DNA from 2 places in the Alkalihalobacillus sp. MEB130 genome. Region 2 is predicted to be linked to the other one. Evidence: a T-box and tRNA genes for the amino acid it is inferred to sense, from the RefSeq annotation. Region 2 holds a T-box; the other holds one or more tRNA genes.
The links. A T-box is a leader RNA that pairs with one kind of tRNA and senses whether it is charged. The one in region 2 lies ahead of serS (serine--tRNA ligase), so its partner is inferred to be a tRNA-Ser.
Positions count from the first base shown of each region.

Region 1: it encodes a tRNA-Ser, which carries the amino acid that the T-box ahead of serS (serine--tRNA ligase) is inferred to sense. The anticodon was not compared.

Region 1 is NZ_JAOANA010000016.1:59,800-64,271, forward strand. It holds gene N0O92_RS16090 (MFS transporter) at 1-74, opposite strand, end outside; gene N0O92_RS16095 (superoxide dismutase) at 181-789, opposite strand; gene N0O92_RS16100 (undecaprenyl-diphosphate phosphatase) at 1,064-1,876, shown strand; tRNA gene N0O92_RS16105 (tRNA-Ser) at 1,996-2,088, opposite strand; tRNA gene N0O92_RS16110 (tRNA-Ile) at 2,112-2,188, opposite strand; tRNA gene N0O92_RS16115 (tRNA-His) at 2,193-2,268, opposite strand; tRNA gene N0O92_RS16120 (tRNA-Met) at 2,290-2,363, opposite strand; tRNA gene N0O92_RS16125 (tRNA-Asn) at 2,371-2,445, opposite strand; gene N0O92_RS16130 (Na/Pi cotransporter family protein) at 2,640-4,268, opposite strand.
Region 2 is NZ_JAOANA010000038.1:5,814-10,285, reverse strand. It holds gene N0O92_RS22550 (ABC transporter ATP-binding protein) at 1-310, shown strand, start outside; gene N0O92_RS22545 (ABC transporter ATP-binding protein) at 285-1,295, shown strand; gene serS (serine--tRNA ligase) at 1,665-2,945, opposite strand; T-box leader at 3,026-3,244, opposite strand; gene pdxT (pyridoxal 5'-phosphate synthase glutaminase subunit PdxT) at 3,246-3,824, opposite strand; gene pdxS (pyridoxal 5'-phosphate synthase lyase subunit PdxS) at 3,857-4,472, opposite strand, start outside.

The DNA of each region.
Region 1 (4,472 bases), on a different contig from region 2:
ATGATGAGCAAAAGCTTTAAATCCCTCGTCACCTCTATATCACCAATCACTTTCTTTACCAATACCTTATTCACCGACTCCACCACCCTCACATAGTAGTGTGTCACCTGAAAAACCGGTTATACAAAAAAAAACCTAAAGGTAAGGTTCCTTTAGGTTCTTTTGCATAAGTGCTTTTAATTATTTTGCTGACTCATAGCGTTTTGATACTTCGTCCCAGTTAACCACGTTCCAGAATGCATTAATGTAGTCTGGACGACGGTTTTGGTAATTTAAGTAGTATGCATGCTCCCAAACATCAAGACCTAGGATTGGAGTCTTCCCTTCCATTAATGGTGTATCTTGGTTTGGTGTACTAGTTACTGCAAGCTTGCCACCATCTACTACTAACCAAGCCCAGCCAGAACCAAAACGGTTAGCACCAGCGTTCGCAAATTCTTCTTTAAATGCATCAAGGCTTCCAAAAGTTGAATTGATTGCATCAGCCAACTCACCTGTAGGAGCTCCGCCTCCATTTGGACTTAGAATTTGCCAGAAGAAAGTATGGTTAGCATGACCTCCACCATTATTACGAACAGCACCACGAATATCTTCTGGTACAGCATCTAGATTAGAAACTAACTCTTCAATGCTCTTGTTCGCAAGATCGTCATGACCTTCAAGCGCTGCGTTAAGCTTTGTAATATAAGTATTATGGTGTTTGCCGTGATGAATATTCATAGTTGCCTCGTCAATATGTGGTTCTAGTGCGTTTGCTGCATAAGGTAATTGTGGTAATTCATAAGCCATAATAAATTTCCTCCTCTAAGTACGTTAAATTATTTGTCGGAGTATGTACCCCAAAAAAACATAGACTTTAGCAACATTTTTGTTTCATAAGTCTTTCAATTCATACATTACCAAATTTTGAGCATTGTTGCAACGATAATGCTCACGAAAAATTTAGTCATGTAAACACTCTTACTCTACCCTTACATGATATGGAATAAACACGCTTTGTCATAACAAAAAAGCTAGTACATAAACATATACAATCAAAAGCTACAAATAACGGAGGAATCAAATGAATTGGTGGGAAGCATTGATAATTGGGTTTATACAGGGGATATCAGAATTTTTACCGATTTCAAGTACCGCACTTATGCTTATTGTTCAAAGACTTCTCGACATCCCCATTGGTGAAAACTTCAAGCTTGCATTTGAAACCTTTTTGCATATCGCTTCTGTGCTAGCTGTTATTGTTTACTTTCGACAAGAGGCAACAAAAATCCTTTACGATTTTTGTTCATACCTTGTAAAGAAAGAAGATAGAGCTCGCACTAATTATAGATTTGTTCTTTTACTTATTATTTCGACTTTTATAACCATTTTAGTTGGAAATTTCATTGAAGGAGTACTTGGTGATCAGATGACAACGCCTGCTACAGTAGGAGTTTCTCTTATTATTACAGGTTTATCTTTAATTTTAATTGAGCATGGATTAAAAGTTGGATCTAGGGGACTTTCCAAGCTGAATTGGAAGGATGGAATCATCATTGGAATTGGGCAAGCTTTGTCCTTAGTACCAGGGATTTCTCGTACAGGTAGCACCTTATTTACCGCTCTTTGTCTTGGTTTAAATAAAGAGACAGCCCTTCGTTACTCCTTTTTTCTTTCCATTCCCGTTTTTCTTGGAATGACCATTTTAAAAACTCCTGAACTAATAAGAAGCTATACAGAGATAAGCTTACCCTCCTTAGTCATAGCATTTTTATCATCATTTCTATTTGCATTAATCGGAATTAAATGGTTTATTGTTATGTTACAAAATACAAGACTCACTTATTTTGCTTTTTATTGTATTGGACTCGGTATCATTACATGGAGTTATATTTAATAAAGGCTGAGGAAGAACTATTTCATAGCAACAATCTTTACGAAAACAGCGTTAATAAAACAGCATGCAAAAAAAGACCTCAAAATGAGGTCTTAAAGTTTCATCATATGTAAAAACAATGGCGGAGGAAGAGGGATTCGAACCCCCGCGCGGTTTAACCCGCCTGTCGGTTTTCAAGACCGATCCCTTCAGCCGGACTTGGGTATTCCTCCGCATAAAAAAAGCTAATTGTAAATGGTGGACCCTGTAGGACTCGAACCTACGACCGATCGGTTATGAGCCGACTGCTCTGACCAACTGAGCTAAGGGTCCTCTATGGGGCGACTGATGGGAATTGAACCCACGAATGTCGGAATCACAATCCGATGCGTTAACCACTTCGCCACAATCGCCGTAACATATTTAAATAAAAGTAGCGGCGGAGGGAATCGAACCCACGACCTCACGGGTATGAACCGTACGCTCTAGCCAGCTGAGCTACGCCGCCATATGTTTGGCTCCACAGGTAGGACTCGAACCTACGACCGATCGGTTAACAGCCGATAGCTCTACCACTGAGCTACTGTGGAACGACAATTAAGGACAAGAATTATATTACCATGCACTTTCTAATGAGTCAACACTTATTAGAAAAAATGTTATTTGACAAAAAAGAGCATTTATTTGGCACTGATATAACTTACCACACATCAAATTATTAGACAAGCATAATTTCATTAAAAGACCAGTGTCCCACTTACTTTGGACACTGGTCTCCTTTAGATTAGTAATTGTCTTCTCCTATAACTGCTTCAGCAATATTCACTGAATGATCACCAATTCGTTCAAGGTTACTTACAATATCAACAAAAACGATCCCCGCTGAACCGGAACATTTTCCATCATTGACTCGCTGTATGTGCTGCTTTCTAAGTTTTCTTTCCATTTTATCTATCTTTTCTTCTTTTTCAAGCACCGAACGAGCCATATCACTATCAATTAGTTCAAGCGATTGGATGGCTTCTCTTAACGTTGAGAGTGTTAACTCCGACATTTCTCGAAGATCATCCAATGCTGTTTCTGAAATATGAACCTTATTGACTTTCTGATAATCCTTCAGTTCTACGATATTCTCTATATGATCACCGATGCGTTCAATATCGCGTACGGTATCCATTAACATTGAATGTAGTTTTGAATCATGTGCCGAAAGAGATCTTGAGGAAATTTGTATTAAATAATCAGTGATTTTCCGATCTAGATTATTGATTGCTTCCTCAAACTGTATGGACATTTCAGCATGTCTTTTTTGACCAGTTTCAAGATATTGACTTACTTCATATAATCCTCTCTCTGAAAATTCAGCCATACGCAATACCTCTTGTTTTGCTTGTCCAAGCGCAATAGCTGGTGAACTTCCAATAAATCGAGGATCTAGATGTTTCGCTTTATATTCAATGCTAAATTCTTCACCTGGTACTAGCTTTGTTACAATAATTGCCAATATCGCCACAAACGGCAGTTGAATTAGCGTATTGGATACATTAAAGATTCCATGTGCAAATGCAATCGTCATTGGTCTATTTAGACCTAGCTCAACAGCAAGAAAACTAATGAGCTGAAAGAAAAACGGATAAACAATTAACACAATGATTGTACCTATTAAATTAAATATAACGTGCGTAAGTGCTGCTCTTTTTGCAGCTACTGAAGCTCCTATTGCTGCTAAAATTGCGGTGATAGTCGTTCCAATGTTATCTCCAAATAAAACAGGCAAAGCCGCATCTAATCCCATTGCACCTTGTTCATATAACTGTTGCAACAGACCAATTGATGCGCTCGAACTTTGAACAGCAACTGTAAAAATCGTACCAATTAGGACACCAAGTAATGGATTTTCACTCATACTTACCGTCAGTTCCGCAAACGCCTCTAATTCTCGAAGAGGTTTTAATCCAGTTCCCATTAATTCTAAACCATAAAATAAAGCTCCAAATCCAAAAACAACTTGACCATAGTTATTTACTTTTTTCGCTTTTATGAAGAAAATTAATGCTGCACCAACTGCGATAATAGGCAACGCATAAGCAGAAATTTTAATTCCAATAATAAATGCCGTCACCGTTGTACCTATGTTTGCTCCCATAATGACCCCTATTGCTTGCTTCAAAGTCATGAACCCAGCATTAACAAGGCCAATCGTTAAAACGGTTGTACCGGTACTCGTTTGTAGGAGGACCGTTACAAATAAACCTGCAAACACACCCATTACCGGATTCGTTGTAAATTTATCAAGCACATCACGTAAACCTTCCCCTGCAACCTTTTGCAGGCCATCCCCCATGTATTTAATACCAAAAAGGAAAATACCTAGTCCACCAAAAAACATGAACAAGAGCGTTTGTAAATCCACCAATCCTCATCCCTTCATCTCATAAGTCAAATACTCATCCAACTTTCGACAAACATCAACATTAAACACCCTGTCTATTATTAAGCATTTATGAATGGTTTGTAAACCATAAATTATTAAGAAATGCTCTTTATTTAAAATTAATATAAAAAAGTCATAAAACGAAGGAGCTCTGTGAAACAATGATAGCTATTTCAGGTTCGA
Region 2 (4,472 bases):
CGACGAGTTATTCCGCAATCCTAGACATCCTTATACGGTTGGTTTATTAAATTCATTGCCACGTCACGATGTTGATTTAGAAGATGAAGAATTATCCGTTATTAAAGGGGCTGTACCTAGTCCTGCCGATATGCCAGTAGGTTGTCGCTTTTCACCACGTTGTCCTTATGCAAGTGATATCTGTGTGGAGCGTCTTCCTGAACTTGAAGAAGATGAGAATGGCAACCAAATTCGTTGTTGGATCTACTCTGATGAGTGGGATGGCGATCCGGAGGTGAATGTATATGAAAAAAGAACTACTGAAAGTTAAGGATCTTAAACAATACTTTCCTATTAAAGGTGGTATGTTAGGACGTACAGTGAACCACGTTAAGGCAGTTGATGGTGTAACATTCACTGTTTATGAAGGGGAAACTGTTAGTATCGTTGGGGAATCAGGCTGTGGTAAGTCAACAACAGGACGTGCGATTCTGCGACTTGATGAGCCTACTTCTGGTGAGGTCGAGTTCCAAGGAGAAGATCTACTTTCGCTAAACAAAGCGCAAATGCGTAAAAAGCGTAAAGATTTACAAATCATTTTCCAAGACCCTTATGCTTCTATTAATCCACGTCAAACAGTACGTCAGATTCTTGATGAAGCATTAGAAATACAAAATATCGTCCCAAGATCAGAACGTGATGAAAAAATTCGCGAGTTAATGGCTACAGTTGGTCTTGGTGCTCACCAAATTGATCGTTTCCCACATGAGTTTAGTGGTGGTCAACGTCAACGTATTGGGATTGCTCGTGCATTATCCGTTGATCCTAAATTAATTATTTGTGATGAGGCTGTATCAGCTTTAGACGTATCCATTCAAGCACAGGTAATTAACTTATTAAAAAAATTGCAACGTGAGTTCCAATTAACGTATTTATTTATCTCACATGACTTAGGTGTTGTTCGTCATATTTCAGATCGTGTTATCGTTATGTATCTTGGACGTATCGTCGAGATTGGTGATAAAACGTCTGTATTTGATAACCCTCAGCACCCATATACAAAGGCATTACTTTCAGCTATTCCTGTTCCTGAGCCAGGAAAGAAAAAAGAACGAGTGATCTTAAAAGGGGACGTTCCTTCACCTATTAATCCTCCAGAAGGCTGTCGTTTTCACACACGTTGCCCGTTTGCAACAGACCTATGTAAAACAGACACACCTGAACTTAAAGGTGAGGATTATATGAAAGAAGGCCATCTTGCTGCATGTCATTACATGGACGAGATCGAGTCAGGAAAACGTAAACCTAATTACTAAGGTTCAATCAAAAAACAGACCGATGTTCGGTCTGTTTTTTTATATTTGAAGTAATACATGTTTTTTGTACCAGTTTCTCTAAGGTGCGCGGTGCCAGTGCTGTTACTTCATTACACAAACGACTGTACAGATCTTATTTTATGAAAAAATGTAATTTTACGTTCTATGAGGACAGAGAAGCCTTTATTTTACTTATTCTTCCCACATAAAACCTCATTGTCAGCAAATAGGGGCTATCCTGTCCTTCTATCCCTCTATAATAGGCGTTTTCATCTAAATAACGTCTCTCGTGTCCTTATAACAGACTAGATAGGGTCATCCAGTTGAAACAAAACCGACTGCACATTCATGCAGTCGGTCCTCTATTCTTTACTTCCCTGTAATTCTCTCTACATTCCCCATATATGGGCGTAACACTTTTGGTACTACAACAGATCCATCTTCTTCTTGGTAATTCTCAAGAATTGCTGCCACTGTACGGCCGACTGCAAGACCAGATCCATTTAATGTATGAACAAATTCTGGTTTTGCTTTTGGTTCAGGGCGATATTTAATGTTTGCACGACGCGCTTGGAAATCCTCAAAGTTACTACAAGATGAAATCTCACGGTAAGAATCATTGCTTGGGATCCAAACTTCAATATCGTATTTTTTTGCTGCAGTAAAGCCTAAATCAGCTGTACACATGCTTAAGACGCGATAAGGTAACTCTAAAAGCTGTAACACTTTCTCAGCATGCCCTGTTAACATTTCAAGTGTCTCATACGATTCTTCTGGTTTTACAAAACGTACTAGCTCGACTTTGTTAAACTGGTGCTGACGAATTAATCCTCTTGTGTCACGTCCTGCAGACCCTGCTTCAGAGCGGAAGTTTGCGCTATATGCCGTGTAGGCAATAGGCAATTGTTCTGCTGTTAAAATTTCATCTCTGTGTAAATTGGTGACCGGTACTTCTGCTGTTGGAATAAGGAAATAGTCAAGGCCGTCAATCTTAAAAGCATCTTCCTCAAACTTAGGCAATTGTCCTGTTCCTGTCATACTTGCACGGTTGACCATGTATGGAGGAAGGATCTCTTCATAACCATGCTCATCTTGATGTAAATCCATCATGAAGTTAATTAACGCACGCTCTAAACGCGCTCCAAGTCCCTTATAAAAGACAAAACGACTTCCGGTAACTTTTGACGCTCGTTCAAAATCAACGATTTCTAGGTCCGTTGCAATGTCCCAATGAGCCTTTGTCTCAAAACTAAATGAACGAACTTCGCCCCACTTACGAACTTCCACATTGTCGTCTTCTGTATCACCAACTGGAACACTTTCATGAGGAACATTAGGGATCGTTAAAAGAATGCCTTCTAACTCTTCTTCTGCTTGACGTAGCTGTTCATCTAGAGATTTAATTTTTTCAGATACTTCTTTTGTTTCCTTAATTAAGTGATCTGCATCTTGCTTTTCGCGCTTAAGTTGAGCAACTTCCTGAGATACTTGATTTCTTCTACTTTTAAGCTCTTCTACTTCTACTATAATTGTACGACGCTTCTCATCTAATTCTTCAAAGCGATCAAGACCAGATATGTCTTCTCCTCTTGTAGCAAGCCTCTTTTTTATATCATTAAAATCCTTGCGTAGTCGTTTCACATCTAACATTGGTTTTCCTCCTCTTGTCTTATCTTACCTATTCTACCAAATACCATTGTATAAAAAAAAGCCCTCACCCCTTCTATAAAAGAAGGGACGAGAGCACCCGCGTTACCACCCTTGTTGCAGAGATATTAGGGCGAACTTCCCTAATACCTAACTGCCACTTTAGCAATAACGGCTGCCTACCGAGAAGATTTCATACTTCTACTCCAAGGTGGATTCGATACAAGCGCTGGCCGGTTCACACCCACCACCGGCTCTCTGAGCAGCACGTTGTATGTACTAATCCTTATCTACGCGTTCGTCTTATTGTTTTGTTTCTTCTACAATTGAAACAAAGAATTGATGAAAACGGTGGTCATCTGTAAGCTCTGGATGGAATGAGCAAGCTAAGAAATTACCTTGTCTTGCTGCTACAATTTCATCTCCATATTTAGATAGAACTTGTACATCTTCGCCTACTTCTAAAATAAGCGGCGCACGAATGAACACAGCACGAATGTCTTCTCCCACACCTGTTACGTGAAGATCCGTTTCAAAACTTTCACGTTGACGTCCAAAAGCATTCCGCTGCACTTTCATATCCATTACAGCCAAATGTCCTTCATCTTGTCCTTCAACTTGACCAGCCATTAAAATCGCACCAGCACAAGTACCAAACATAGGCTTACCTGCACCTGCAAATTCTTTTAAAGGCTCGTAGAAACCGTATAAATCAATGAGACGGCGCATCGTAGTACTTTCCCCACCAGGAAGCACAAGTCCATCTAAATCATTTAACTGTTCTACTTTTTTTACAACAATTACTTCTGTATTTGGAGCCTGTAAGCAATTCACATGCTCTCTTACAGCTCCCTGCAATGCTAATACTCCTATTTTAACCATTACTGATCCTTTCCCTTACACCAATCTGGTGATTACCAGCCACGCTCTTGCATGCGCTCTGTTGGGTTAAGAGTCGAAATTTCGATGCCTTTCATTGCTGTTCCAAGTCCTTTAGAAAGCTCAGCAATTAACGCGTAATCTTCGTAGTGAGTTGTTGCTTCAACGATTGCACGAGCAAACTTCTCAGGGTTGTCCGATTTGAAAATACCAGAACCTACGAATACACCATCAGCACCAAGTTGCATCATTAATGCAGCATCTGCAGGAGTTGCTACTCCACCTGCTGCAAAATTAACAACTGGTAATTTACCTGTTTCTTTAATTTGTAGTAAAAGATCAAATGATGCACCAAGGTTCTTCGCCTCTGTCATTAATTCATCTGTAGACATTTGCTTCACTTTGTTAATTTGTCCTTGAATCATACGCATGTGACGAACAGCTTCAACAATGTTTCCTGTTCCTGGCTCGCCTTTTGTACGGATCATAGATGCACCTTCACCGATACGACGAGACGCTTCTCCTAAATCACGTGCACCACAAACAAATGGTACAGTGAAATCACGCTTGTACAAGTGGAACACTTCATCAGCTGGTGTTAATACTTCACTCTCATCAATATAATCAACACCCATAGCTTCAAGTATACGT